4 regions of the Lysinibacillus sp. UBA6686 genome follow, and region 2 is predicted to be linked to each of the others. Evidence: riboswitches for the same ligand, from Rfam matches in the RefSeq annotation. Region 2 holds a riboswitch; each other region holds the start of a gene.
What was found. Region 2 has a riboswitch for thiamine pyrophosphate ahead of thiW (energy coupling factor transporter S component ThiW). Riboswitches for the same ligand answer to the same signal wherever they lie in the genome.
Positions count from the first base shown of each region.

Region 1: linked by a shared signal. The riboswitch ahead of thiM (hydroxyethylthiazole kinase) and the one ahead of thiW (energy coupling factor transporter S component ThiW) in region 2 are both predicted to bind thiamine pyrophosphate.
Region 3: linked by a shared signal. The riboswitch ahead of B2R82_RS12275 (ABC transporter substrate-binding protein) and the one ahead of thiW (energy coupling factor transporter S component ThiW) in region 2 are both predicted to bind thiamine pyrophosphate.
Region 4: linked by a shared signal. The riboswitch ahead of thiC (phosphomethylpyrimidine synthase ThiC) and the one ahead of thiW (energy coupling factor transporter S component ThiW) in region 2 are both predicted to bind thiamine pyrophosphate.

Region 1 is NZ_DKJS01000037.1:84,625-92,628, forward strand. Features, by position in the region: gene tpx (thiol peroxidase) at 1-139, opposite strand, end outside; gene B2R82_RS09565 (RDD family protein) at 275-898, opposite strand; gene sppA (signal peptide peptidase SppA) at 911-1,924, opposite strand; gene mbcS (acyl-CoA synthetase MbcS) at 2,119-3,705, opposite strand; TPP riboswitch at 3,953-4,051, shown strand; gene thiM (hydroxyethylthiazole kinase) at 4,141-4,896, shown strand; gene thiD (bifunctional hydroxymethylpyrimidine kinase/phosphomethylpyrimidine kinase) at 4,896-5,720, shown strand; gene thiE (thiamine phosphate synthase) at 5,710-6,342, shown strand; gene B2R82_RS09595 (alpha/beta-type small acid-soluble spore protein) at 6,427-6,645, opposite strand; gene thiI (tRNA uracil 4-sulfurtransferase ThiI) at 6,881-8,004, opposite strand, start outside.
Region 2 is NZ_DKJS01000022.1:25,111-33,114, forward strand. Features, by position in the region: gene B2R82_RS05435 (DUF58 domain-containing protein) at 1-34, shown strand, start outside; gene B2R82_RS05440 (vWA domain-containing protein) at 46-1,791, shown strand; gene B2R82_RS05445 (VWA domain-containing protein) at 1,775-4,369, shown strand; gene thiW (energy coupling factor transporter S component ThiW) at 4,497-4,985, opposite strand; TPP riboswitch at 5,099-5,206, opposite strand; gene B2R82_RS05455 (MFS transporter) at 5,282-6,478, opposite strand; gene B2R82_RS05460 (LuxE family acyl-protein synthetase) at 6,880-8,004, shown strand, end outside.
Region 3 is NZ_DKJS01000046.1:30,128-38,131, reverse strand. Features, by position in the region: gene parC (DNA topoisomerase IV subunit A) at 1-2,071, shown strand, start outside; gene B2R82_RS12285 (sigma-70 family RNA polymerase sigma factor) at 2,277-2,810, shown strand; gene B2R82_RS12280 (hypothetical protein) at 2,791-3,987, shown strand; TPP riboswitch at 4,053-4,163, shown strand; gene B2R82_RS12275 (ABC transporter substrate-binding protein) at 4,324-5,322, shown strand; gene B2R82_RS12270 (thiamine-binding protein) at 5,324-5,614, shown strand; gene B2R82_RS12265 (ABC transporter permease) at 5,614-6,384, shown strand; gene B2R82_RS12260 (ABC transporter ATP-binding protein) at 6,362-7,111, shown strand; gene B2R82_RS12255 (TatD family hydrolase) at 7,101-7,853, shown strand; gene B2R82_RS12250 (hypothetical protein) at 7,878-8,004, opposite strand, start outside.
Region 4 is NZ_DKJS01000083.1:57,572-65,575, forward strand. Features, by position in the region: gene B2R82_RS22625 (methyl-accepting chemotaxis protein) at 1-1,022, shown strand, start outside; gene B2R82_RS22630 (AEC family transporter) at 1,168-2,100, shown strand; gene B2R82_RS22635 (methyl-accepting chemotaxis protein) at 2,277-4,028, shown strand; TPP riboswitch at 4,094-4,208, shown strand; gene thiC (phosphomethylpyrimidine synthase ThiC) at 4,347-6,125, shown strand; gene B2R82_RS22645 (catalase) at 6,249-7,754, opposite strand.

The DNA.
Region 1 (8,004 bases), on a different contig from region 2:
GAATTTTCCCCTCAGAATCTTTCAATGTAACAGGTGAAAGGTCGTTCGCTAATACTGTGAAATTTGGTGCTTGATCTCCAACCTTTACTTCGTTACCAATAAGTGTTACTGGACCATTTTTAAATGTTACTTGTGCCATATAAACGCCTCCTAATCATCATATGTACATAATATTACTAAATGAAGGGAATTGTTTGCAACTAAGACAACTCCGTAATTCAATTTCAGGCACCTAAAAAAGAGCTGCCCCATTTACTTGAGACAGCTCCAATTGCTATTCCTCTTTTTTTTCTTCAAGAATGTCTATGTCTTTTTCTATGAGAGGTTCAGTTGTAAGACTATCCTCTTTGATTGGGGGTGGAGGTTGTGTTAATTCCTTTTCAATAAACGTATTTTCATGCACAACAGTTGTATCCGCAAAGAAATCATGTAAACCTTTATTGTCAGGTAAAATAACGACAAGAATATAAAGTGGCATAAAAATATTACAAATTATTCGCCCAATCCAATCACGAAATATCACATCAGACCAGGTAAGTTTATCATGCTTTAGTGAAACCACACGTAATCCAAATACCATTTTCCCTAATGTTTGCCCAAAAAACTTTGTCATCAGAACGAAATAACTATAATAGAGGATAGCAGTGATTATTGAAATGGGTGCATACCATACTGTTTCAGATAATGACCAATCCATTACATAAAAAATTGGGTTAATGAAAATGCCACCAACTGCTGTAATGATAAATCCGTCTAATAAAAATGCCCAAAAACGGATCCAAAATCCTGCTGTTTTTTTAGCATAGTTTTTATTCATGATTGTTTTTTCGGATTGATCAATTAGTAACGTATTACTGAGAGAGGATGAACCTTGCATAACAATTTCATGGTTTGTCATTGTGCTCCCCCCTTAGTATTCGCCGTATAAGTACATCATTTTCGGTGCTTTATAATCTGTCATGATTTTCATCAGCATTTTTTCCTCAGTAGATGGACCAAAGACAGATCCAATCTTCATGCCAACATATGACTGCCAGCCACCCATTTCATATGAATACTCAAATAATTCAGCATCTTGTAAACCAAAATCTTCGCGTAATGCAGTAATCGTAGCTTCCTGATCCCCAATTTCATCAATTAAGCCAGATTCAAGTGCCTTTGTACCACTAAGTATTCGACCATCAGCAACTTTTTTAACTTCTGCTTCAGACATGTTACGTCCTTTTTCAACAATATCAACGAATTCCTCATATGATTCATTAATCATATCCTGCATCATGGCACGCTCTTCTGCTGTTACTTCCCGCATAGGACTTAGCATGTCCTTATGCTCACCAGATTTAAACGTCTCATACTTAATACCAACTTTTTCTGCCAAAGCCTGATAATTAATTGATTGCATAATGACACCTATTGAACCTGTTATTGTATCACGTTGTGCAAATATTTTATCGGCTGGTGCTGAAATATAGTAACCTCCTGATGCAGCCATTGAATCCATAGAAACATAAATTGGTATTTGTCGCTCTTCTTTAATTTTTAATAGTCTTTTATAAATTTCTGCAGATTCTTTAACACCACCACCTGGTGAATTGACACTTAAAACAATACCTTGTATCGAATCATCATTTAAAATATTATCTAATTGCTCTAAAAAGAATTGATGGTCATATGCTACTGGTTGCCATAACGAACTTGAGCCAATATCTTGTATTGCTCCATCAATCTTTAAATAGGCTATCCGCTTATCCATATTACCATTTTCGATAACTGTCTCCATAACTGACAAATCATTTCCAGCCATTATGCTGTCAAAATTACCAAATAAATCTGATTTAAAAATTGCAAATACAGTGTTGATACCTAAAGAAAATACAAGTAATACACCTGCAATAATTAAAGCAGTCCACCTTTTTACATTCATGTCTTTCCGCCTCCTCTACACGTTATACGAATAACTTTCTAATATGTTTCATTTTTTTGCAATACTATTTAAAAGTTTGCTAATTAATATTACCGAATATCATAAAAAAATCAAAGCTCAATAAAAATTCATGAACTTTGATTTTCGACATTATTTCCTAGGAAATTATTTTTCGACAAAAAGTAAATCTATAACTATTTAATATTACATTTATTTTTTTCTTGTTGACGCAATTCAATACGACGGATTTTGCCTGAAGAAGTCTTTGGCAATTCTGTTACAAATTCAATGGCCCGAGGATATTTATATGGTGCTGTTAAAGCTTTTACATGATTTTGAAGTTGTTTAATAAGATTATCATTTCCTAACTCTCCATCATTAAGTACCACAAATGCCTTTACAATATTTCCTCGAACTTCATCTGGACTTGCTACAACTGCCGCTTCTTTTACTGTAGCATGTTTGATGAGAGCGTCTTCTACTTCAAAGGGTCCTATTGTATAGCCAGATGAAATAATAACATCATCTCCTCGCCCCTCAAACCAAAAATAACCATCTACATCTTTATATGCTCGATCACCAGTGATATACCAATCTCCTCTAAATTGTAAACTGGTACGCTCAGGGTCATGTAAATATTTTTTAAATAACGCAGGCGTTTCACGATGAACGGCAATATCACCTACTTCTCCAACTGCAACAGGATTTCCAAAATCATCTATAATTTCTACTTTATTTCCTGAAGTTGGTTTTCCCATTGAGCCAATTCTAGCCTCCATACCTACCATTGTTCCAACCAGTAATGTATTTTCAGTTTGCCCATAGCCATCTCTTACCTGTAAACCGAAAGTATCCACAAACACTTTTATTACATCGCTATTTAGAGGTTCTCCTGCTGAGACGGCTTCACGAACACTTTCTAAATTAAAATCTTGTAAATTTTCTAGTGCAGCCATAAATCGATATTCAGTTGGTGTACAGCACAGAATATTAATATTGAATTTCTCAAGAAGTGTAAGATATGTTGCTGCATTAAATTTGCCTTTGTACACAAATGCGGTTGCACCACTTCCTAATGTAGCGAGGAATGGACTCCAAATCCATTTTTGCCAACCTGGAGCTGCCGTAGCCCAAACAATGTCATCTTCCTGTACGCCTAACCAATTTGGAGCTGTTGTTCGTAAATGTGCAAATCCCCAGCTATGTGTATGTACTGCTGCCTTAGGATTGCCTGTTGTACCACTTGTATAAGCTAAAAATGCCTTGTCTGAACTTTTCGTTGGCGTTGAACTTATGTAGTCTGTTGGTTGTTCTTGCATTTTTTGAAGTAATGACTGCCAAGGTTCGTGAGCAGTGCCTATTACGAATTGCTGCAAGCCCTGTAAGTTTTTCACGTTATCAAATTGCTCAATATATGGCTCATATGCAACAATGCCTTTTGCATGAGCGTGGTTTATACGATATTCTATATCCTTCGCTCTTAGCATTTCTGAACTAGGAATAATTGTTATACCAGCTTTTAGAGCAGCAATATAGACAATATAGGCTTCTACTGATCTAGGCACCATCACGATAAGTACATCACCTTTTGTTAAACCTTGTTTTGTAAAAACATGTGCTGCCTGATTTGCCTTTGCCAGTAAATGTGCGTATGTAATAAACTGAACATCATCATTTTCATCATAAATAATGAGCGCATTCTTGTTTGCATCCTTTGCATATTTTTCAATTTCCTCTGTAATATTGTACCATTCAGGTGCAATTAAATCCTGTCTTTTCATGGCAAATGCCTCCCTTATGCTATGACTCATTATAAAACTCCATTTTTATCATTTTCAATGGTTCGCACTCTATTTTAGAAAAGTCATGACAACTATCATACTTTGCTATATGGCATCAGTCACGTTCATCAATCAATTTCGCCTAGGTGTAATTGTAGCTGTCGCTACAGAACTACATTTGCTAATGAAGATAAAAACTATCTATTGAACAGGAAAGAAAAGTATGGTACATTTTGGTCAACTAAAAGCAAGATTGCAGGGGGACTCATTAGGAGTTGAGAAGGTAAAACCTGACCCTTTGAACCTGTTAGTTAATACTGACGTAGGGAGCAATTCACATCTAATTCATTGATGAAAGGCTCTTTGCGTGTATTTTTTGCACAAAAAAGAGCCTTTTTTGCACGCTTACGTCCATCCAACAAAGGAGGACTTAAAATGGTTTTTCAAACTATCCGTAAAAAAAGCCCACTAATTCATTGCATTACAAATTATGTAGTGGCAAATTTTCAAGCAAACGGGCTTTTAGCAATCGGTGCCTCACCAGTTATGGCTGATGGCAATGATGAGGTCGAGGAAATGGTTGCAATTGCCTCAAGCTTATTGATAAATATTGGTACCCTTAATGACAAAACGAAAGAATCCATGATACTTGCAGGAAAAAAAGCCAATGCACTTGGCATACCTGTAGTGTTAGATCCAGTTGGCGCTGGAGCCACGACCTACCGAAAACAAACCGTAAAGCAACTGTTAGAAGAGATTGAATTTGCAGTAATTCGCTGCAATATTGGAGAGCTTGCCGCAATTGCCAACGTAAAATGGCAGCAAAAAGGTGTAGATAGTGGAACAGGTTCAATTTCTTTAGAGAATGAAGCAAAAAGAATTGCTCAGTTGTATCATTGTATAGTGATTGTCACAGGTGAAAAAGATTTCATAACTGATGGAAATCACCAACAATGGATTACAGGCGGAAATCCTCATATGACAGAGGTCACCGGTACTGGCTGCTTATTAAGTGCCATTTGTTGCGCTGCTTTTGTATCCGACAATCAGCCCTATAACCAATTAGTAGATGTACTAAGATGTTATAAAAAAATTGCTGAACAAGCTGGTTCTACTACACAATACATCGGTGATTTTCAAATTGCTGTATTGAATGAACTATATCGTCTTTCAAAGGACGGTGAACGATAATGCAGGTTGTTACGACAATTGCTGGATCTGATAGTGGCGGCGGTGCTGGTATACAGGCTGATTTAAAAACCTTTCAGGAATTAAAGGTGTTTGGAACTTCTGTCATTACAGCTTTGACCGCACAAAATACACTTGGTGTATCAGGGGTAATGCCCATTGAGGCAAGCTTTGTTGAGCAACAACTACAGTCACTATTGGAGGATTTCCCAATTAGTGCTATGAAAACAGGCATGCTATTTTCATCAGCCATTATACAAACTATTGCACAGATAATGGCTAATACCAAAGTTCCACTTATTGTAGATCCTGTGATGATTGCAAAGGGCGGAGAAAGCTTATTACAACAAGATGCCATTGATGCTATCATTAATCTTCTACTGCCAGTGGCAACCATTGTGACTCCGAATATTCCAGAGGCCGAAACGCTTACTGGCAAAGAAATTAACACTTTAGCTGATATAAAAGAAGTAGCCAAGCTCTTGCTACAAACTGGAGTACAATGTGTCATTATAAAAGGAGGTCATTTAGCAGATAAGAATTTTGCCATTGATTATATATTTTTTAAAGATGGACATTCTTTTTCTATGCAAACTCCTCGTATTGCATCAAAAAATACACATGGTACTGGCTGTACGTTTTCAGCAGCCATAACTGCTTTTTTGGGCAGTGGTCTTCCTATAAAAGAAGCAATTATCGAAGCAAAAAAATTTATTCAATTAGCAATAACGTATGATTTAGCTCTAGGTAATGGGCATGGGCCGACAAATCATTTTGCCTATCAAAACTATAAGGAGACTTGTGAGGTGATTATTCATGAATCGTAATGATTTACAGCTATATTTTATAATGGGCACAGGTAATGTTGTCCATCAGAAGCCAATACAAGTTCTTGAAAAAGCTTTACAGCATGAGATCACCATGTTTCAGCTTCGAGAAAAGGGACCTCGTGCATTAACAGGACAAGAATATGAAAATTTTGCTCGTCATTGTCAAAAGCTTTGTCAGCAGTATAATGTGCCGTTTATTATCAATGATGATGTAGAGCTTGCAGTAAAACTTAAGGCAGATGGAATTCATATTGGTCAGGAGGATTTCCCTGTATCTAAAATTCGTAAAAAAATTGGAAAGATGATATTAGGTGTTTCAGTTCATTCTCATGCTGAATTGGAAACTGCTTTACAATATGGAGCAGATTATGTAGGAATTGGTCCCATTTTTGCAACTACTTCTAAAAGCGATGCGAAAACGCCAAGTGGAACAAAATTTTTGCAGGGCATACGCATTGAAAACCCTGAGCTTCCCATTGTTGCAATTGGAGGCATAAATTGTTCAAATGGACAATCAGTTATTGATGCTGGTGCGGATGGTATCGCTGTTATTTCTGCTATTTGTGATAGTGAGGATATTTCCCAGACAATAGCAACGTTTAAATCATTTTTTATTTAGGATAATTAAACTAAATGTAAGCAAACTAAAACCAGTGCCTTTTACGGTCACTGGTTTTAAGCTTAATAATTACTTATTCAGCAATTATTGATTGTTGTTTGGCATACCTTTTAATTGAGATTCTGCCATTTGTACAAGACGTTTAGTGATTTCACCACCAACGGAACCGTTAGCACGAGCTGAAGCGTCAGCTCCTAATTGAACACCAAATTCTTGTGCAATTTCGTATTTCATTTGATCAAGTGCTTGTTGTACACCAGGTACTGCAAGCTGGTTTGAACTGCGGTTGTTGTTTGAAGCCATGTCTCTCACCTCCTTGTGAATATAGAATGTGCGATATTAGATTTTTAATACAAAATTTTTAGAGGTAAATTGTACCTCCATAGGAAAAAGGGGAAATTAAAAAAAGCCGCCTCAAAATTTGCTTTTGAGACGACTTTATATCTAGTGTAATTACGACCAGATTTTTTTCTTTACAAGCACTCCGCTATTTATAGAGATAGAAGTTTTTTGCTGAATCAATATAAATTCATTCTCGTTATAAAAGATCTGCAAATTTATCGGTTTCTTGTTCTTTTTTCGGGAAAATATAGACCTCTCTATTTTTCACAGCTCGTTCAATTAATTCATCAAAATCCGAGAAGCTTTCGTAATGTTCAACCTTCTCAAGCTTTGGCTTTGTTTTTGGACTTGCAGGTGTAAAAATGGTGCAGCAATCTTCAAATGGCTGGATAGATGTTTCGTATGTGCCAATTTTCTCAGCAATATCGATAATTTCTAATTTATCAGTTGAGATCAAGGGACGTAAAATCGGTGTATTGGTTACAGCATTTATTGCAGTAAGACTTTCAAGTGTTTGACTTGCCACTTGTCCAAGGCTTTCACCTGTTACGATTGCGAGTGCATCTATTTCCTCCCGTACCTTATCAGCAACTTTTAACATCATACGGCGAGTTGTTGTCATGGATACATTTGAAGGTACTTTTTCTTTAATCAGTACCTGTATTTCAGTAAAAGGAATGACATGTAAACGAATGCTTGCACCAAACTTCGTTAATTCATTTGCTAGTACCTTTACCTTTTCCAATGAATTTTGGCTTGTATATGGTGGACTAAAGAAATGAATCGCCTCTAAGCGCACACCACGCTTCATCATTAAATAGCCAGCGACTGGACTGTCTATTCCACCAGAAAGCATTAACAGCGATTTCCCATTAGAACCTACTGGCATTCCTCCTGCACCAGGAATCACTTGTGCCATCATATAAGTTGCATCATGACGTACTTCTACACGAAGCTCAATATCAGGATTCTTTACCTTTACTGATAGATTTTTGTAATTTGGTAAAACATAGCCGCCAATTTCACGTTGAATAGCATGAGATTCTAATGGAAATGTTTTATCTGTGCGCTTCACCTCTACTTTAAAGGTAAGCTGCTCATTTTTAAATGTATCCATAATTGTAATGGCGAGCTTTTTCATAGCTTCAATATCTTTTTCACACGCTGCCACTGGGCTGAAAGATTGTATGCCAAAAATTTTAGGTAGTCCTTCTAATAAAGCATTCATTTGAATTTCATTTTGTATAGCGATAAACATCCGATCACGCTCTGTACGAATGTGTAAATGTCCTAAATCTGCAAACGCATGACGAATATTTT
Region 2 (8,004 bases):
TCAGCAATTATTAAAAGCACATTGGATTAGGTGAGGTGAGCCGTATTGGGCTTTAGTCAAATACTTTTTAGCTGGACGGCCATCATCCCGGTCATAGTCCTACTATATTATTTCTTTCGAAAAAAATATATCGATCAAACCGTATCTTCTACACTTTTTTGGTCGGAAATTATGCAGGAAACGCGTGTATCACCATACTTAAAGCAACTACAAAAAAATGCTCTGCTCTTTTTGCAACTTCTAGCACTTCTTTTATTGGTACTAGCCCTTATGAACCCTTATGTTAAAAAATCAACAATTGTAGGTGCACAGACAATTTTTATTGTAGACACGTCTGCAACAATGCTTGCGGGGAAAGAGCAGTCAACATTTGATGCACATAAAAAGGAAATGTTATCTTTGGTGGGTCAACTGAATGGTAGACCTGTGACGCTTATTACAACAGGCAATACACCGAAAGCTGTGCTACAGCAGGTGACAAACACGAAAGATATTGAAAAAGCGATTCAAGAGCTGGAAGTAACCTATGAAACAGCGCAAATGAATAAGGCACTTGATGTGGCACAGGCTTTTGTTGGAGATATACCAACATCCATTTATGTATTTACTGATGCGCTTGATAAAAAGCACTTACCAATGGAAAAAGATACAGTGAAATGGATTGTAAAAGGCTCTGCTAAAGATTTAAAGAATGTTGCGATTACACGTTTTGCTGCAACTACAGATGGTCAAACCACAATGGCATTGGTGCAACTACAAAATGATACTGATTTGGAGCAAAGGACTACTCTTTTGTTACAAAATGCAGAGAATAATAAGGTAGTGTCGGAAGATATTACATTGCCTCCTAATGAAGCTGTGACAAAAACTTTCAAAGATTTACCGCTAGAGGATACATTGACGGCTACCATTGCTGTAGATGATGATTATACAGTCGATAATTCACAAACAGTTTTACTACAAACAACAACCTCAAAAATAGTGGTCGATCAAAGTTTGCATCAACTCATTCAAAAAGGCTTTCAAACAATTAATAGCAGTGTCAAGATTATTCCGTCTTTACAGATAGCTGATAATCAAGAAGCGACCGTAGTAACTAACCAAACAGCACTGCTCGGAAAGATGGACAAACCTATAGTATTATTTGGTCGTGATGATGCCGAAAAAATTGAAGCAAAGGGCGAAGTAAATACAACAAGTGATGCATTGTTTGCATTTAGTGAGCTAAAAGATATTTATGTTAGCACTGTATATCCTGGGTTTGATAGTTATCAAACAATTGCATCGGTTGGAGATCATCCCTTTATACAACGTTCTCCTAAAGGTGATCTTGTCATATTAGCTGATATTGCAGATACAGATTGGCCTCTGCACCCTTCATTTCCATTATTTTTGTGGAGTGCGGAACAACAACTGTCAGAATCGATTGGTTCACTTGGTATTTTTACGCCGAACGAGCAGCGCGCAGTTGCTTTGAAACAGGGTGATTGGAGTGTATATTCGCAGGACGATCAGTTTTTATCGTCCATAACAAATGGCTTATTAACAGCTCCAATGAAGCCAGGGATTTATACAGCACGTTCAGAAGGTGAAGAAAAGCGCTTAATTGTCCAGCTTCAAGCACAAGAGCGTGTTATCCCAAAAGGAACTAGCTATACATTAGGAGAGCTCAAAGAAAATGGCAAAGAAGAAATAGCAAAAGCTTCACTTGTACCTTGGCTTATTCTTCTTATTTTACTAGTACTTGTAATAGAGTGGGAGGTGCAACGACGACGTGGATTTACGAATTGATATGCCATTAGCATTGTTGCTTTTACTCCCAATATTAATGTATTTTGGTTGGACCTATTGGCGAGAGCGTCAGCGCTTGAAAAAGAGCCACATCACAGTGCTAGGAATTCGTATTCTAGCAGTCATTTGCTTAGTTTTTGCACTTGCAGGTCCTTATATTTTATTACCTATAAAGGAAGAGCAAATATTATTTATGGTAGACCGTTCAGCTTCTATGAATGGCACAGACGGTGAGATGACTAATTTTATAGAGGAAAGTTTACAGTCGAAAAAGGATGAACAGCTTGCAGGGATTTATTCTTTTTCATCAACACTGCAGACAGAAGCAATTTTATCGAAGACATTAAAGGAAGTGCCGAAGTTTACAAACATAGAAGCAACAGATCAAACAAATATTGAACAAAGTCTACAGCTTGCTTCGGGGATTGTTAATTCGAAAAAGGCAACACGATTGGTACTTCTAACAGATGGTAATGAAACAAAGGGCAATGCCTTAGAGTTTGCCTCGAAATTTAAAGGGTCCAATATAAGCGTTGATGTTGTTCCATTTCATCAACCAGTTTCTACAGATGTATCATTGAAAAGCTTTGTAACCCCACAGGTTGCATATGTGGGTGAGCAGCAGCAATTAGTTACAGAAGTTCATGCAACAGCGGCTAATAAAGGTGAGCTTCTATTATATGAAAACGACAAACTTGTTCACCGGGAGGCTGTAGAGCTTGCACAAGGCTCCAATGTATTTACCTATAAACATACCGCTACAGCAGAGGGGCTTGTAAAGTATGAAGCTGTTGTACAGGTAGAGCAGGATGCCATATTTGAAAATAATAAACTAACCAGCATTACAATGGTGCAAAGTGAACCACATTTACTAATTGTTAATGGTTATGATAGCGCATCACCTATAGCAGCCGCTCTTGGTAAACAATCCATTTCCTTTAATGTTGTAGATGCTCAAAGTTTGCCAAATGAGCTTTCAAGTTATCTACAGTACAATGCCATTATTTTTGACAATGTGCCAGGACATTTAGTGGGCGAGGCCAAAATGAATGTGATTGAGCAGGCAGTCAAAAACTTTGGCGTTGGCTTTACGATGGTAGGGGGCGAAAATAGCTTTGGCTTGGGCGGCTATTTTAAAACACCAATTGAAACTTTACTACCTGTTGAAATGGAGATTAAAGGAAAAGAACAATTGCCTTCATTAGGACTGGTAATCGTGCTTGACCGCTCTGGCAGTATGTATGGATCGAAGCTAGAGCTAGCTAAGGAGGCGGCGGCTCGTTCTGTCGAAATGCTACGAGATGAAGATACGCTCGGCTTTATTGCCTTTGATGATCGACCTTGGGAAATTATCGAAACAGGTCCACTTAACAATAAGGAAGAGGCTGTGGATACGATTTTATCCGTAACGCCAGGCGGTGGGACAGAGATTTATGGATCTCTCGCAAGGGCCTATGAAAACTTAGCAGATTTAAAGCTACAGCGTAAGCATATTATTCTATTAACAGATGGACAGTCACAGTCAGGAAATTATGAAGACTTAATCGCTGAAGGAAAAGAGAATGGTGTAACATTATCTACTGTAGCGATTGGACAGGATGCAGATGCCAATTTACTTGAAGCGCTTAGTGAAATGGGTACCGGACGATTCTATGACGTTGTTGATGAGCAGACAATACCTTCTATTTTATCCCGTGAAACGGCAATGATTTCACGCACATATATTGAGGATAATCCCTTCTATCCAACCATCTACAATGCATCTGGTTGGAACACGTTATTTGCAAATGGTGTACCTCAAATGAATGCTTATATTGGAACAACAGCAAAGCAGGGGGCCTCTGTCATTGCTGAAAGCGAGAAAGAGGATCCAGTACTAGCGCAGTGGCAATATGGTCTTGGTAAGACATTTGCCTTTACTTCTGATTCGACAGGTAAATGGACAGGTGACTGGGCAAGATGGCAGGATTGGGGAACGTTTTGGCAAACACTTATTTCACAAATGCTCCCAAGCTATAATGATGTTGCCTACGACGTACGTTTAGAATCGGATGGTTCATTTGTTATTACAGATCCTACCAATGAAGCAGCTTTTTTAGATGTTGTAGCTGTCAATGAAGCAGGAGAAGAACTTGAAACACAGCTTGAGGCTATTTCAGCCTCACAGATTCGGGCAGTTGTGCAAGCGGAGCCAGGGTTAATTTTCTTCCGTATCGCTGATGAAGATCAAGCTATTTTTCAAGCGGGTATAAGTGTACCTTACAGTGCTGAATATGAGTTACGACCTGTAAACGATAAGCTGGTGGAAGAACTGACAAAGCAAACGGGTGGCTCTGTTTTGAAAGAACCGAAGGAGGTATTTCGTGAATTTACGAAGAAAGGCGCAGATCGTCAAAATATAGCAACATGGCTTATATTAGCAGGTATGTTACTGTTCTTCATCGATATTACAATCCGACGCTTTGGCTGGAGCTTCTTTGCTAAGTCGAAGAAAAAAGAGCAGCTTGTTGAAAATAAAACCACACAGGCAGAGGATACAAATGTTGCTCAGCTATTAAAGGGCATGAAGAAAAGATAATTTGGATTAAATGACAGTGCAAAATGATTGATTATTTTGCACTGTTTTTTCGTTTTAAAGTGAAAAGGAAGAAGCTTTCGTTCAAAGGGAAACCCTGCTCAAGAGGGAAATCCTTGCTCTGAAAAATTTAACGAAAATTTTTAATAAGTGCAGTATTTCGTAAACTATTAGCAATTGCTACACCAAAAATAGCACCAATAATACTAGAGGTTAAAAAGGCAGGCATGAAAAACATTGATGCTACGGATGTCCCCATTAAGATATATGCATATGGTACGGCAATGAGGGAGGCGATAATGCCAGTTCCTACTATTTCACCAACGCCCGCTAGCCAAGGCATACCACTGTATTTATAAGCCAGTGCTGCACAAAATGCGCCAATGACACTGCCAGGAATGGCTAATAGGGAGCCTGTCCCTGTTAAAATACGAATAATCGCTGTAGTAAGGGCAATGATAATAGTTGGTATTGGTCCGAGTAGAATGGCACCGATGACATTGATGGCATGTTGTATCGGATAAGCTCGCGCAATCCCTATTGGAATTGAAACGAAGGTAGAACCTGCTATGGCAATTGCCACTAATAAGGCCATGATGGTTAATTTTCGAACTGACATAAGTTACACTCCCTTGAAATATAAAATGAATTGTTATCTCTGCTAAACTGGCAAGCACAAAAAGGCCGCTCCCTGAAAACAATAGGAAGCGGCCTTGCATTTACATATCAAAAAGCAAGATGTCGCCACTTCCCTCCGCTAGTATGAACTAGATCAGGTTCAAAGGGTCCGTATATGGTCATATACGTCTCAGCCTTTTAAAGACTCCCCTAGTGGTAATAATTATTCAATTTCTGTTTAGCATTGTAACAACATAAATGTATCATACTACTAATAATAGTCAATAACTTTTCAGATTATTTGGAATCAGGCTGCATAAGATGCGGCGCTTTTTTCATTGTCCAGATAAGGGCAAGGAAGAAGCAAGCCATTAAAATAATAGCACCAAATATATAAGGGCTATTCATATTCCAATCAAATAAAATACCCGCCAATGCTGGACCAATCATATTGCCAAGACTCATATAAGCATTATTCAGACCTGCTGCAAATCCTTGCTCATTTTCGGCAAGCTTGGAGATCAGTGTGTTAACAGCAGGACGAATTAATGTTGTGGCTGTCGAGAAGATTGTCGCAACAACTAAAATAAGGGCAAACCCAGATACGAATAATATTAAGTAGATCGATATGGCTGCAATAAATAAATTGACTAATACGACCTTCATTTCACCATAACGATTAAAGAGTGGTGTAATAACAAACATTTGTACAACTACACCAAAAGCACCACCCACTACTAAAATAATAGCAATATCCCCAGGTGTATAATGAAACTTTTCTGTAACAAATAATGATAAAGTCGTTTGGAAATTAGCAATTCCGAACGAGAATACCATCATAATAATGAGCATAACAAAGTAAGGCATATGTACTGAACGTACCATTTGTTTCGCGAGATTGTCTTGCTTATGCATTTTTTGTGCTGCGTTTGGTTTGGTAGATGGTAATAAAAAGAACGATAAAATAGAAGCCAAAATAGCCGCAGCTCCAGCTGTATAAAATGGAAAATGTAAGCTAACATGTGATAAGAAACCACCAATACCGGGTCCTATCATAAAGCCAAGAGACATGGCAGCACCAAGCATCCCCATCCCTTTTCCACGTTCTTCATATGTTGTAACATCTGCGACAAATGCCATAATAGGAGGTGCCACAAAGGCTGATCCAAGGCCACCTAAAAAGCGTGCTAAGAAGAGCATCCACACTTCTGTAGAAAGTCCAAAGCCGATTTGAGCAAGTCCTGTTAGTATAAGTCCGAAAATAATAAGATTTTTTCGACCATACTGATCCGAAAGATTCCCAGCAATTGGAGAAAAAACGAATTGAGCGAAGGCGAACGTTGCAATAAGCATACCTAGAACTTGTCCTGCAGCACCAAATATTCTTAAATACTCGGGCATTACAGGAATAATAATCCCAATACTCCCCATTGCGATAAACATATTAAACATTAAAATATACAAAGCCGCCTTATTGGACTTCTGCTGGGTCATCGAATACCCCCCTTTTTCTAATCAAATATAGTACAGTCTATCACAAAGAAAAATGGTTTGCTAATAGTTAGGATTACACGAAATAGTGGACCAATGGTTTATTCTTAAACTACTAAATGATAAATATTTTGCAATAATAATGTAGTGTTCAATTTGTAAATTCCACAAGTTTTTTTGTGGAATTTACTTTTTTTCTTGTATTGAATTAGGGGTTACACCATTTGTTCTTATGTTAATCTTTTTATGTCAACTATATTACAAAATTTGTAATAATTAGTGATTGATATATGGTTGATGTTCCTTTAATAATTCCTGTGTAACGGCTTCCTTTTGGTTCTTTATTAGGCAATCAAAAGCCGAGAATCCGAGAGAAATTGATATTAAAAAGGAGAGGAAATGAAATGGTAACTATTCAAGCAGCAATGGAAAATTTAAGAGAATTAGGTATTAATCCAGTTACAGCAGTCATTGGGTCAACTCAACAGTTATTTCAGTGGGATGAAGAAAAAGTTAATGAATTAAAGGGTTATTTAATCTCTCAAAATTTTAAATATCATTATGAAAACAATAGCTTTTATCGAATGCTGTGCGAGGATAGCGGTATAACACCTGCAGATGTACAAAGTTTAGATGATATACAAAAAATCCCACTTATTCCGGTGACAAGCTTTAAAAGACCTGATTCTCATTTATTACTATCAACATCTTTAGAGAATATTGAATTTGAAATGCGAAGTACAGGAACTAGTGGTATCCCAAGTATATCAAGAAGGGATGCGGAAACATTAAACAATTGCGTATTTAGTATATATGCAATGTATAGAGAGATGTTCGCCTTCTCTCGTGGTGCTGGTCTCTTCCTATTCCCATCTCCAGAAGAAATGCCAGAAATGGGAATGGTAAAAGTACTAAATATGCTCTCAGGTTTGTTTGATGCAACACGATGTCTTGTTAAGAGAGCATCCTTCAAACCAAAAGAGGCAATAGAAACTTTAGAAAAATGGCAAAACATTCATACGTGTCACATCATAGGACCACCATTTTTAATTTATAAATTGGTCAATTATTTAAAAACAAATAATATTCATTTGAAGTTGGATCAAAAGACGATGATTATCAATCTAGGGGGCTGGAAACGCTTCTCTGGTATGGAGATACCTCGAGAACAATACAATAAAGAATGTGCTGAATTTTTAGGTATTCCTGAAGAAAATATTAGGGATATGTATGGATTAGTTGAATCGAATATCTTAGCTATCGAGTGTGAGAAGCATTCTAAGCATGTACCACCTTGGGTTCATTTTTCATTAAGAAATCCCAAAAATTTAGCTGAAGAGGTACCACAAGGAAAAAGAGGTGTTTTAGCAATATTTGACCCTACGTCCTTGTCATATCCAGGATTTATTCAAACTGAGGATTTAGTGTATTTAAAGAAAGAAAATACATGTGAATGCGGAAGAAACGGTCAGAAGGTGGTATACCTTTCTAGAGTAGCAGGTGCAGAAATTGGTTGCTGTGCCATTAAT
Region 3 (8,004 bases), on a different contig from region 2:
AGCAAGACTTTCAGCTATTGCTGCAGAAATGCTACGTGATATCGGCAAGAAAACCGTAGAATTTGTGCCAAACTTTGATGATCAGGATATGGAGCCAACCGTTTTACCAGCCCGCTTCCCGAATTTACTAGTGAATGGCTCAACAGGTATTTCAGCCGGCTATGCAACTGATATTCCTCCTCATGCTCTTGATGAGGTGCTTGACGGGGTTCTAATGCGCTTAGAAAAGCCTCACTCAACGGTCGATGAGTTGATGACCGTTATTAAAGGTCCAGATTTCCCAACTGGTGGCATTATTCAAGGTGTTGATGGCATCAAAAAAGCTTATGAAACGGGCCGCGGTAAAATCATTGTCCGTGCACAAGCCGCTGTGGAGCCAATTAAGGGTGGCAAAGAGCAGATTGTCATTACGGAATTGCCATATGATGTTAATAAAGCGAACCTTGTTAAAAAAATAGATGAGCAACGTGTTGATAAGCGTCTAGAAGGTATCGCGGAAATTCGTGATGAATCAGATCGTACAGGTTTACGTGTGGTCATTGAACTGAAAAAAGATGTACCAGGACAAGGTATTTTAAATTATTTATTTAAAACAACAGATTTACAAGTAGCTTATAATTTTAATATGATTGCCATTCATAATCGTCGTCCAACGATGATGACACTGCCATTATTACTTGATGCGTATATTGCACATCAAAAAGAAGTCGTTACCAACCGTTCAATCTATGATTTACAAAAGGCTAAGGATCGTTCGCATATCGTTGACGGCTTAATTAAGGCATTGTCTATTTTAGATGAAGTAATTGCTACGATTCGTTCTTCAAATGATAAAAAAGATGCGAAATTAAACTTACAAACTAAGTTTGACTTTACAGAGGTACAATCTGAGGCGATCGTTAGCTTGCAATTATACCGTTTAACGAACACGGACATTACAGAGCTTCGCCAAGAACAGGATGAATTAAATAAATTAATTGCCAAGCTAGAAGGCATTCTTAATAGTGAGGCAAAGCTTATTCGTGTCATAAAACAGGAGTTGCTTGATATTAAAAAACGCTTTACAGAGCCACGCCGTTCGAAAATTGAACAAGAAATTGAAGAAATCAAAATTACATTAGATGTCCTTGTACCAAGTGAAGAGGTTGTCGTGACTGTGACTAAGGATGGTTATATTAAACGTACTTCCACACGTTCCCATGCAGCCTCAAATGGTCAGGATATTGCGATGAAGGATTCAGATTATTTATTATATGAAGAAACCTTAAATACACAGCATCATCTGCTACTGTTCACCAATCGAGGCAATTATATTTATCAGCCTGTTCATGAGCTACCAGACATTCGCTGGAAGGATCTCGGTCAGCATATTTCAAGTATTGTGCCGACTGGAGAGGATGAATCCATTATTGCGGTCTATGGTTTCGAGACATTTGAGCAAGCGAATACTTATATTTTAACGGCTACGAAAGATGGACAAATTAAACGCTCGCCTTTAGCAGATTATGCAGTTACCCGTTATTCAAAGCCGATAAAGACAATGAATGTTAAAGCTGGCGATGAAATGATTTTTGCAGATTTCGTAACGGATGACACTGAATTACTATTAACAACCGATACAGCCTATGCGATTCGTTTCCCAATGGAGGAATTACCAGTAACAGGTGTCAAAACTGGTGGTGTTAAAGGAATTACCTTAAAAGATGGGGAAGCATTAGTGGGTGTTAATGTTTTACAGCCAAACGACACAGAATATGTTGTGATTGTAACGCAGCGAGGTGCTGTGAAGAAAATGAATGTAGCTGAAGTTGAGATGGCAAGTCGCGCAAAACGGGGCTTAAAGGTGTTAACAGAATTAAAAGCAAACCCTCATCGTATTGTTGCAGTAGTCAAAGCTACAGATGAGGAGCATGTTATCATAGAAACTGAAAAAGGTGTGCAAGAGGTTATTGATGTACAAGCATTAACGCGAGCAGATCGTCATTCAAATGGCTCATTCAAGGTAGATATTGCAACTGATGGACAGATTTCACATGTATTAACAGTAAAAAAAGAACAAAATCCAAGCTAGATTGACGAAGCCTTTTTAAAAGATAAAAGTCGATTTGCCACAAAACTGTGATGCAAATCGACTTTTTTTAGTTTTAAAGTGCCCTTCTTTAATTGTTATTCAGCACCGGCTAAATAATGCATTAATATAAAATTAATGAAAAGGTGAAACCAACAAGCATTGTGCTTTGTCTAACTTATACAAATTGAAGAAGGGAGGGAATTGCTTGGAGAAACAACAAAGAGATATACATTTACGGGAGGTTATGGATTTATACGGTCATTACTTACTTCGACTAGCTTATACATATGTAAAAAATAAAGAAAGGGCAGAGGATATTGTACAGGAAGTATTCATCCGCTATTACATTCATATGGAGCAATTTGAAGGGCGTTCTAGTGTCAAAACTTACTTATACCGTATGGTCGTCAACGAGTGTCATAATTACTTTAAAAGCTGGGCATATCGGAAAACAGAGTTAACTAGTCTTTTTAAAAAGCAGGAAGCCTCTATTTCAGTGGAATCTCAAATTTTAAAGCAGGAGGAAATGGATGTAATTGCTCACAGCATTACTACATTAGAAACGAAATATCGAGAGGTCCTTTGGCTTTATTACTATGATGAACTATCTATCACCGATATCGCATCCATCTTACAATGTTCAGTTAATACAGTGAAAACAAGGCTAGCAAGGGGGAGAAAACGAGTAGGCATCCAATTAGAAAAGGAGGGATTTTATAATGGAAATGAATTTTCGTAATCGATTAAAGGCTACAATACCAGATCAAATAGCATTAACTCCCCAAAAAAAAGATGAGATTTTAGAGGCTGCTCATGTAAGATTAGAGCAACAGCAAACCCCTGTAAAAAAACATATGTGGAAGCCCGTAGCGGTAGGAATTTCAGCTTTAGCTCTTACGGCCTTATTAAGTTATCCTTTTATAGATGAAATAAAAGAACAATTGGCAATATCGCAAATAACTGAGCAATCCTATGAAGAAATTAGTATCCCTGGTCGATCTGCTAATACATTATCTACAGCTATCTTTGATGATGCAACGAACTCCTTTTATTATTACGAAGGCAATACCATTTATTCCTATGCACTTGATACACATATTGAAAAAGCGGAAGAAACAAGTGAATTCCCTATTTCAAAAATGTTAGTAAATGAAAATTGGCTTGTTTGGATGGCTGATGATAGGAATTCTGTGTTTGTAAAAAATAGAGAAACATTAGAGATCAAAGGCTTTTCTACAAATAATTATATGGATTTCGAAGATGATACGCTACTAACAGAAATATCTGATACAAGGACAGGTGATACCATTTATAGCTTAACAAATCTGCGTACAAACGAGGTAAAACAATATGTAGAACTAAATAAACAATCTTTTGATGGAGTTGCAGTAAGTCCTCCAATTTATCAGGACAATAAGTTGCTCCTTCCAAAAGCCTTTAAAAAAGATGGTGTAGAAACGGTCCGCTTTACGCTCTATGATGTTGGAACGGAAAAAGAAAAACAATATGATTTCCCTTTTAATGGCATACATGACGTGGCACTTACTGATCATAAAATCTACGCTTCCTTTAGAACTGGAGAAAGCTTAGAGACAGGATATGTTGATTTAGTAGATGGCTCCTATCATAAACTTGATGGTAAAAAAGCCCTTACTTTAACAGCCTATCAAAATAATCTTGCTCTTTACGAATGGATACCGAAGGAGGAAAAATATCGCTTTAAATCCTATCAAGTCAAAGAAGATGGTTCATTAACACCGCTTTACGACTTTAAAGATATTTCATTAGTCCTCTTTGAGCCACGATATACTAAGGAAGGAACACTACAGGTATTTGGGATAAATGAAAAGTATCTCACGGAGGATGGAATTCATGAAGCGAAAGATGCTGCAATTAAAATATTTTTACAGCGTTAATATTAAATAGAGCCTTGTCATTTACAGTGAGATATGGGTATAATAATCAACGAAAAGTTCATATGGAAAGAATGTAGGGGGGCTGGTAGTTGCCAGCTGAGATTGTGTCCGTTAGACGCTGACCCTTTGAACCTGATTTGGCTCGTACCAGCGTAGGGAACATCTATTCAAAAAAAAGTAAATTTTTGATATTGATTGACAACGTCTGGGAGAAATCCTGGGCGTTTTTTTGTTAAATGTACATATCTTGGGTGCAGATAATCCATAAATACGCTTTCTTCTGGTTAGAGCATTCCTTCATGAACACTTTCACACTACTTACTGGGAGGATTCAGCATGAAAAAATGGTTATTGGTTCTTATGGCTGCCCTTTTAACATTAGCGGGCTGTAGCGAAAAAGAGGATACCAAAAAGGATGAGCATGCGTTAAAGAAGGTGTCCGTTGTACTTGATTGGATGCCAAATACAAATCATACAGGGCTATATGTTGCTAAGAAATTAGGTTATTTTGAAGAGCAGGGCTTAGATGTTGATATCTTACAACCTGGTGACGCAGGAGCAGATCAGCTTGTAGCATCTGGCAAGGCACAATTTGGCGTAAGCTATCAGGAGGGAATTACACAGGCTCGTGTACAGGGTGTACCTCTAGTATCGATTGCGGCGATTATTCAGCATAATACTTCTGGCTTTGCCTCAATCGCCTCCAAAGGTATTACATCACCGAAGAAATTTGAAGGTAAAACATATGGCGGCTGGGGAGCTCCACTAGAGCAGGCCGTACTACAATCATTAATGCAAACTGAAAATGCAGATATTAATAAATTAGATATTATTAATGCTGGCGATATAGATTTCTTTACAATGATGAAAAAAGATATTGATTTTGCATGGATTTATTATGCTTGGACTGGGATTGAAGCTGAGCTTCGTGGTGAAAAGCTGAACATGCTGTATTTAACAGATTATAGTGACCAACTGGATTATTATACACCCGTTCTTGCTACAAATGAAAAAATGATTAAGGATGATCCAAAGATCGTTGAAGCATTTGTCGCTGCCGTGGCAAAGGGCTATGAATACGCGATCAGTAATCCAGGTGAGGCAGCAGATGTTTTACTTGAGGCAGTACCTGATTTAGATAAAGACCTTGTGCATAAAAGTCAGGAGTGGCTGGCAGATAAATATCAGGATGACGCTGCTCAATGGGGCGAGCAAAAGCTAGCTGTCTGGGAAAACTATGCGAAGTGGATGACTAGTAACAACGTTTTAGAGGGCGAATTTAACGCAGAACAAGCATTTACAAACGACTTTTTACCGAAAAAGGAGACGAAGTAACATGGCAAACTCATTAATCAGTGTACAAATTATTCCGAAAACAGAAAAATATGAAGATGTGATTCCATTTGTCGATGCGGCCATTGCTATTATTGATGCATCAGGCGTGAAATATGAGGTGCATCCTTTAGAAACGACGATGGAAGGGGAGCTGACAACGTTACTACAAATTATAGAACGAATGAATAACAAAATGATAGAGCTTGGGGCTATCAATGTTATTACCCAAGTGAAAATTTTATATCAGCCATCAGGTATTACTATGGATACATTAACGGAGAAATACCAGTGATGAAGCAGGCAATACAAAAGGGAAGGTCGATAATTTTTATCGCCTTCCTCTTATTCATATGGGAGCTAATCGTGCGTTTGGCAGATATCCCGCATTGGTTATTGCCGGCACCAAGTGCTATTTTAGCAGAAGGGGTACGATCGTTTGAAACATTTTTGCCTCATGCCTTCGCAACCGTGCAATTAGCTTTACTAGGACTTACAATTGGCATATGTTGTGGACTAGCAGTTGCTGTGCTCCTACATCGTTTTTCATTTATTCGAGAGCTATTTTATCCCATTCTTATTATGTCACAAAACGTTCCAATACTTGTCCTAGCGCCCTTGTTAATTATTTGGTTTGGCTTTGGTTTATTACCCAAGCTTATCATTATTTGCCTAGTATGCTTTTTTCCGATTGTTATTGCAGCAATGGATGGCTTTCGTCAAACCTCACCAGAGTTGAAGCATTATTTTGAGATGATTGGGGCAACAAAGGCACAAACCTTTTGGAAGCTAGAATGGCCATTTGCATATCCATCTATTTTTTCGGGTATTAAAATTGCCGCTACCTACAGCATTATGGGGGCTGTTATTGCGGAGTGGCTAGGTGCTAAAAAGGGAATTGGGGTCTATATGACATTGGCACAGTCATCATTTCGTACAGATCGTGTGTTTGTTGCCATTTTGGCTATTATATGTTTAAGTTTAGTGTTATTTAGCGCTATTCGACTGCTAGAAAAAATCATTGTGAGGGGGAGAGGATTCCATGCTAAGCGTTCAAAATATTGATAAATCCTTTGATTCTCTTCAGGTCATTCAAGATTTATCCTTTGAGGTTAAGGACGGTGAATTTGTGGCAATCATTGGCCCATCTGGTAGCGGGAAAAGCACACTATTTCAACTAATTGGTGGTGTTTCTTCTATTGATAAGGGAGCCATTTTATTAGATGGTGCAGATATACAGCAGAACAGAGGAACAATTGGCTATATGCCTCAGCAACCCTGTTTACTACCATGGCGAACCATTTTAGAAAATGTCACAATTGTAGAGGAGCTTCAGCAAAAGCCGAATGTGGAACTTGCGAAGGAGTGGTTAGCAAAAGTGGGTCTTGCTTCATTTATAAATGCCTATCCGAATGAACTATCTGGAGGTATGCAACAGCGAGTGTCCTTTATCCGTGCAATCGTTAGTGACAAGCCTATATTATGCTTAGATGAGCCATTTTCTGCACTAGATGAGTTTACGAGAATGGAAATGCAGGCTTGGCTATTATCCATTTGGGAAAAATATCGAAAATCCATTTTATTTGTTACCCATAGTATTGAGGAAGCGCTATTTTTGGCAGATCGGATTATTGTGCTATCAAAACGACCAGCAACAATTAAACAAGAGATAGTTGTTCCTTTTGCACGACCACGTCAGGAGAAAATTCGTCATTCTGAGACATTTACAGCATTAAAAGAACAATTATTTATCTTTTTAAAAGAAGAAAAGGATGATGTTTATGTTGATTGATGCTCATATTCATTTAGATCAGTATCAAGACAACGATATACCCTCTTTACTAGAGGAGGCAGAATATGTTATTGCTGTGAGTATGAATCTTGCATCATGTGAAAAAACGTGGATGCTATCGAAAACCTATAAAAATGTAAAGGCTGCATTTGGCTTTCATCCGGAGCAAGTCTTACCTAGTAAAATGGAAATGGATGCTTTATTTGATTGGATACGTCAACATGCACATGAAATGATAGCAATAGGGGAAGTAGGTTTGCCTTATTATTTAAAGCAAGAAAAATCTATTGATTATCGTCCATATACAGCATTGTTGGAAAGGTTTATTTTGTTAGCAAAGGAATTAGATAAACCAATTATTTTACATGCCGTTTATGAGGATGCAGCACTTGTTTGTGATTTGCTTGAAAAACATCAAGTAACGAAAGCCCATTTCCATTGGTTCAAGGGAGATGAGAAAGTAATAGAACGCATGATTCAGAATGGCTATTTTATTTCTGTTACACCTGATTGTACGTATGAGGAGGAGATTCAACAGCTTATTACGAGATATCCAATCGAGCTAATCATGGTGGAAACGGATGGACCTTGGCCATTTGAAGCTTCGTTTGAAAATAAACGTACATCTCCCTGGATGATAAATCATTCTATAGCGGTCATTGCATCAATAAAAGGGATATTAATGCAGGAAGCGGCTAAAAGCATTACACAAAATACAAAATCATTTTACAATCTATCATAAATAAAAAAGCAGTATATAGAATGTTTATTCATCTATACGCTGCTTTTTGTATTTTGTGAAGTTGCGTTCCAAGGTTTCTTGCTTAGTCTTTGTGACACGTTCATGTGTACTAAAAGGGGAGGATTGACGATCGATTTCAACATTTTTTCCT
Region 4 (8,004 bases), on a different contig from region 2:
TAACACAAAAAGTGGATGAGAAATATATTAAAGCTGATGAGATTGGGGCTGTTGCATTGGCTTATAATAATATGCTAGATCAAACGAATAGTGCCATAAAAACAGTGCTAAATTCTACAACACTACTGAATCAATCATCCAATCATGTTCATGAGACATTTAATGAAATAGTGGCTTCAAGTCAGGAGGTTTCTGTAGCAATTAATGAAATTGCTCAAGGTGCATCTAAGCAATCTGAGGATACTGAGGAGACAAACTATCGAATGATTGATTTATCCGATCAAATTGATGCTATTACAGCTTTATCGAATGAAATGGATGAGCTGTCAAATAAAACAAAAGTCACTACTGATAAAGGCATGCAAGAGGTTGAAATCTTACGTGACCGTAATGCGGAGACAAATGCCATGAATGGTCGTATTCAGCAGCAAATGGAGTCTCTGGCATCTAATATCGCCAATATTAACCAAATAATCGCATCTATTCAAGGCATTACGGAGCAAACGAATTTATTAGCCTTAAATGCAAGTATAGAAGCGGCACGTGCTGGCGAGCATGGCAAAGGCTTTGCAGTTGTTGCAGAGGAAGTGCGAAAGCTAGCAGAGCAATCAAAAAACGAAACAGATATAATTAAGCAAACAGTGGATAGTATACTTGCAAATTCCAAGCAAACGGTTGCTGTTATTGCTTCAAATGCAGAGCTTATGCAGTCACAAAATGAGTCTGTACAAAGCACAGAGGTAGCATTTAAAGACAACAGTGAGCTATCAAACTCTATCGCCTCCTCGATAAATGAGCTAATGGCTAAGCTATCGGATATGTTGGAGCATAAAAATCAAGCAATTATGGCAATCCAAAGTATTTCTGCTATTTCAGAGGAGACAGCTGCATCTGCAGAACAGGTAAGTGCCTCTGCTATCGACCAACAAGCAGAGCTACAAAAGGTGGGGGAATCCATCAATAATATGAATGAGATTTCAAAGGAATTACAAGAGGTTGTTAATCGATTTAAGCTAGCTTAATAATGAAGAACTGTCTAAGAGGTATTGAAGGTCACCTAAGGCAGTTCTTTTTTATTGGAGAAGGCTAGTTCTATTCTCTCTTTGGGACAGATTGACCTAGCGGAAAAACAGCACTACTATAAGAAAGGAGAGGAGGACAAATGCTATGATGTATCTCGGTATGATTTTCTTCCAGATTGTTGCTCCTATTTTAGTGCTTCTTGTGCTTGGCGCGATATTGCAAAAGAAATTTTGCTTCAATCTAAAAGCGCTCTCTCAGCTTATTACCTATTGCTTCATGCCAGCCGCTGTTTTTGTTAATTTATATGAAACAAGCGTGGAGCTCTCTGTGCTTGGAGAAGTTGCGATATTTATTGTACTTTTTATCGGCAGTCAAATGGTGCTAAGCCATTTTTTAGCGAAAGGACTTGGTTTAGTTAAAACAGAGGCTGCAGTATTTAAAAATAGTGTTGTCCTTATTAATTCAGGAAACTATGGAATTCCTGTTGCACAAATGATATTTGTGACACAACCAATCGGCGTAGCGATACAGGTTATTCTGGTGATATTCCAAAATATGACTACCTATACATATGGCTTATACAACTTAATTTCCTCAACAAAATCAGGTATATCCATTGTAAAGGATTTTCTTAAGATGCCTATCATTCATGCCCTTATTATAGGGGTGGCAATGAACTATTTTAATCTTGCAGTGCCACAGTTTATTAAAATTCCAATAGATCATGTTGCAGACGGTTTTATTGCTGTGGCATTAATCACGTTAGGAGCCCAATTATCACAGCTTGAAATAAAATCCATGTTTAATAAAACAGTCATTATTAGCTGTTTTACACGACTAATTTTGGGACCAGCAGTTGCTTTATTCATTATTTATATACTCGGTCTAGATGGGGTAGTGGCACAATCATTATTTATTGCTAGCGCTTTTCCAACATCCCGAAATAGTTCTAGTTTAGCATTAGAATATGATATCGAATCAGCAACAGCCGCACAAACTGTTTTATTTTCAACAATAGTGAGCTGTATTACAGTAACAATCGTTATTTATCTAGCAGAATTATTATTTCTTTCATAACATATGACGTAAAAAAAGGAATAGGCTTATGGCTTATTGCTTTTTTTTATGCTCCAAAAGTAAAATGAAGAAAAATACTAGAAAATAAAAGTGTTTTTGTAATTTATTGTAATTTTAAATATATACATAGGGTAAATAGGTACTAAATAATAATATTCAAAGGGGTGTTCATAGCTTTGCGTAAAGGTATGGAGTTATGGAAAAAATTTATCATCTTATTAGTAGCTATTATGATTGTTTTTAGTGTTGCTCTAGGTCTTATTGTCTATAAAAGTACAAAAAATATAGTGGAGTTGACGTTAAAAGAGAATAGTATGATTCTAGCAAGAAATGTCGTGAACCAGCTTGATTCAGAGAGGTATGGGCAGCTAGTTAAAAATCCAGAGAACCGTTCACTGTATCTTGATTTACAGAAGGAGCTTACGACAATACTGAAAACCAATTATGTAACGTATATTTATGTATTCAAGGGAACACCTGATGGTAAACAATCGATGGTGCTGGTGGATGCAGGAGATTTAAATAGTAAGGAAACCTATCAAATTGGAGATATTATAGAGGATATACCGTATGAAAGTGTTGTAAAAACAATTTCTAATAATGAGGATGGCTTTAGTGAGTTTGTTTCTGTAGAGGGATGGGGAGATTTTATTTCTGCTTATGCTCCTGTCAGAGCAGAAAATGGTGAAATTGTTGCATATGTTGGATTAGATATTGAGAGCTCCATTATTTACGGCATTCAAAAATCTGCTGTAACGAAGTACTTGCCTATACTTTTAGGCATAGTCATTTTATTGAGTGTCGTTATGATGACTACATTGTATTTGTATATGCGAAAATCATTGAAGCCAATATTTATCATGAAACGAGCAACAATAGCTTTTACAGATGGGAATATGGCAGAAGCTCAACAAATATTGGATGAAATAAGCTTTGAATCGAATGATGATATTTCAGATTTTAGTAGCAAATTTAAAGAGATGATGCAATCCATGTATCAAATAATATTTAATCTTTCGGGGATTGGCACAGATATATCTAAGGCCACTGATAGTTTACAGGAGGTAGGGGATAATGTGCAGCACTCAAGCAACAAGCTGATTGAAAGTGCAGGGGGAATAGAGGAGAGTGTGGATCGACAAAGAGACTTAGCGACACACTCCTTTAAAACAATTGAAGAAATGACGGCAGGAATTATGCAGATTTCAGACTCTGTTTCTTCTGTTATGAAAAGCTCCTCCAATACAGCCAATCTTATGAAGCACAGTCAATCTGAAGCGGCAATGATTACAGCCCGCATGAATGGCGTGGCAGATTTGGTAACGCATACGGCAAAAAATGTGAATGTTCTTGGTGAAAGATATAGTACAATTGAAAAAATGATAGGTGTTATTCAAAGTATTGCGGATCAAACAAATTTATTGGCTTTAAATGCGGCGATTGAGGCAGCAAGAGCAGGTGAGCATGGCAAAGGCTTTGCAATTGTCGCAGAAGAGGTGAAAAAGCTGGCAGAGATGACAAAGCTGTCAGCAGAAGATATTCGTCAGCATATATATGAATTTAAAATCGTGACAGAAATGGTTTTAAAAGAAATGGACCATAGTACTGTTGAAGTTAAAGAGGGAGCCCATTTGGTAATGGCCATTAGTGATGAGTTAGATCATTTGTTTGAAGCAGTAAAAGTAGTGGAGGTAGATGTACAAAATGTTTTTGAGGTTACAAACACAATGTCTAAAAACACGAACGTTGTCTTAACGGCATTAGAGCAAACGAATGAGGCATCTAAAGCTGTTATGTTAGAAACAAAGGAAGTAGCGGATGCATCAAAGTTACAAGAATCAACATTGAGCCAGCTAAGTAGTACGATTCATGAATTAACGGAGCAGGTAAAGCGTTTAGAGTTTATGAAGCAAAAATATAAACTCTGAAGGAAAAAATAGTAATGAAGCTTCCATCTCTTAGCAATATCTGTTACACTAGCATCAAACTTAATAGCATTGACTAGGGGAGTCTGATGAGTCAGGCTGAGAGGGAAACGCATAGAGGTTTCTTGACCCTTTGGACCTGATCTGGCTCATACCAGCGTGGGAAAGTTAAGAAATTATTGCGTGCTCTTTATAATGCGATAATTATACCTTTTACAATCATAGCCGGATCCAAAATTTTTTGGATTCGGTTTTTATTTTTGTTGGGGTGAGCTAGATTCGGTCCTTGTATGAATTTTCTATAAGGGAGAGAAGTAGGTCATGACAACAGTTAGCGAAAAGAACATTACGATTATGTCGAGCTTTGAGGGGAGTAAAAAGGTTTATGTAGAGGGTTCGAGACCAGATATTTTGGTACCGATGCGTGAAATTGCATTAAGTCCAACGACAGGAAGCTTTGGAGAAGAGAAAAATGCTCCAGTTCGTGTATATGATACGAGCGGTCCATATACTAACCCTGCCTATAAGGTAGATATTACGAGGGGCTTACCAGCGTTGCGAAGTAAATGGATTAGAGAGCGAGGGGATGTTGAGGAGTATGTAGGGCGAACTATTAAACCAGAGGATAATGGCTTCCGCAATGCTGATGATCCACGTATTCAAGAAAACGTTTTTCCTGAGCTATCTAGGAAACCTATACGTGCGAAAAAGGGGAGAAATATCACACAGCTTCATTATGCACGAAAGGGAATTATAACACCGGAAATGGAGTTTGTAGCGATTCGTGAAAATATGGAACCAGAATTTGTTCGCGCTGAAATTGCAGCGGGGCGAGCGATTATGCCTTCTAATATTAATCATCCTGAAGCTGAGCCAATGATTATAGGACGTAGCTTCCATGTGAAAATTAATGCTAATATTGGGAATTCAGCAGTATCATCTTCTATTGCAGAAGAGGTGGAGAAAATGACTTGGGCAACACGCTGGGGTGCTGATAATATAATGGATTTATCGACTGGTAAGCACATTCATACGACGCGTGAATGGATTATCCGTAATGCTGCGGTGCCAGTTGGAACAGTGCCAATTTACCAAGCACTTGAAAAGGTAAACGGTGTAGCTGAGGATTTAACATGGGAGGTGTATCGTGATACGTTAATCGAGCAGGCAGAGCAAGGCGTCGATTACTTTACGATTCATGCAGGCGTACTGTTGCGTTATGTGCCACTAACAGCAAATCGTGTGACAGGCATTGTGTCACGCGGAGGTTCAATTATGGCGCAATGGTGCTTATATCATCATCAAGAGAACTTTTTATATACACATTTTGAAGAAATCTGTGAAATCATGAAAACATATGATGTTGCCTTCTCGTTAGGGGATGGCTTACGTCCTGGATCGATTGCAGATGCTAATGACGAGGCACAGTTTGCAGAGCTTGAAACGTTAGGAGAATTAACACAGATTGCCTGGAAGCATGATGTACAGGTGATGGTGGAGGGGCCAGGCCACGTGCCAATGCATTTGATTAAAGAAAATATGGACAAGCAATTAGAGGTGTGCAAGGAGGCTCCGTTCTATACTTTAGGACCACTGACAACAGATATTGCACCTGGCTATGATCATATTACATCTGCTATTGGTGCGGCAATGATAGGTTGGTTTGGTACGGCAATGCTATGCTACGTGACACCAAAAGAGCATCTGGGCTTACCAAATCGAGAGGACGTTCGTGTAGGGGTGATTACGTATAAAATTGCTGCACACGCGGCTGATTTAGCGAAGGGACATCCTGGAGCACAGCAGCGAGATGATGCACTTTCAAAGGCACGTTTTGAATTCCGTTGGCGCGATCAATTCAACCTGTCTTTAGATCCAGAGCGTGCAGTTGAATACCATGATGAAACATTACCAGCAGAGGGGGCAAAAACTGCGCACTTCTGTTCAATGTGTGGGCCTAAGTTCTGTAGTATGAGAATCTCGCAGGATATTCGTAATTATGCAAAAGAAAAAGATTTAAATACGACAGAGGCAATTCATCAAGGGATGCAGGAAAAGGCAGAGGAATTTAAGAAAGCAGGCAGTCAGATTTATCAATAATAATGTAATGAAGGTTTGTGTTTATTTAGGCACAAACCTTTTTCGTTGAATAAAAAACTCCATGTGAAGTGTGGCTCACATGGAGTTAAAGTTGGATTTGGATATCAATAATAGATGGAAGAATTAAACGTTAGATGGTTGTTTCACGTATGGATTAGAAAGATCCATACCTTCTAAAGAAAGACCCATTGCTTTTGCTACACCCTCACCATATGCTGGATCAGCTAAATAGCAGTGAAGAATGTGGCGACGTTTGATGAACTCTTCAACAGGTGCCATATCATTTGCTGTATTTTCGAATAGGCGTTGTTGTTCTTCTGCAGTCATAAGGCGGAATAGTTTCCCTGGTTGCTCGAAGTAGTTGTTATCATCTTCACGGAAGTCATGGATACCTGCGTTACCATCAATGCGTAATTCAGGCTCTTTATAGTCTAAGTTATGCTCCCATTCGCCGTAGCTATTTGGTTCATAGCCTAAAGTTGAACCAAGGTTGCCGTCAAAACGCATAGCGCCATCACGATGGAAAGTACGGAATGGACATTTTGGGGCGTTTACTGGAAGCATATAATGATTTACACCTAGGCGGTAGCGTTGTGCATCTGCATAAGCAAAGATTCGTCCTTGTAACATTTTATCTGGTGAGAAGCTAATACCGGGAACAATGTTTGATGGAGCGAATGCAGCTTGCTCAACCTCAGCAAAATAGTTGTCTGGGTTTTTATTTAATTCGAATTCACCTACAGGAATTAATGGGAAATCTTTTTTATACCATACTTTTGTTAAATCAAATGGGTTATATGGTAGTTCGCGAGCTTGTTCCTCAGTCATTACCTGAATGTACATTTTCCATTTAGGGAAATCACCTTGCTCAATAGCACCATATAAATCACGTTGTGAAGATTCACGGTCTTTACCGACTACTTCCTCTGCTTCAGCACCTGTTAAATTTTTAATGCCTTGCTCTGTGCGGAAGTGGAATTTTACCCATACACGCTCATTTTCAGCATTGATAAAGCTATACGTGTGAGAACCAAAACCATGCATATTTCGGTAACCAGCTGGAATACCACGGTCAGACATTACTATTGTGACTTGGTGAAGTGCCTCTGGTAGTGATGTCCAGAAATCCCAGTTCGAGTTTAAGTTTTTCATATTTGTACGTGGGTCACGTTTTACCACGTGATTTAAATCTGTAAAGTGTAATGGATCACGGAAGAAGAATACAGGCGTATTGTTCCCAACTAAATCCCAGTTACCTTCTTCTGTATAAAATTTAAGGGCAAAGCCACGAATATCTCGCTCAGCATCTGCTGCACCACGCTCACCCGCAACTGTAGAGAAGCGCGCGAACATTTCTGTTTTCTTCCCAATCTCAGAGAAGATCTTTGCTTTTGTATATTGAGTAATATCATGCGTTACAGTGAAGGTACCAAATGCACCTGAACCTTTTGCGTGCATACGACGCTCTGGAATAACTTCACGGTTGAAGTTCGCTAATTTTTCAACTAGCCATACATCTTGAAGTAACAGAGGACCTCTTGGACCCGCTGACATGGAGTCGTGGTTGCTTACTACTGGAGCACCACCTGCTGTTGTAAAACGACGGCTACGATCATTTGCGTTTGTCATATTAGTTTACCTCCTGAAAAAAATTGTGAGTCAAACTCTTCATCAATAACTATAGCAAATATAAAATAGAATTGCTAGTATATTATAATAATTATCGTTAAAGAATTTTTATTTTTAGATATAAACTATTATTATATGTGCAAAGTAGTAGAATTATGCATAATTTCACTACCCAAAACAACACTTTTCAAAACAATTTTAGAAGTAAGAGAGGAAGATGAAATGCTTTTTCATTGATTTTTTTCTCTAT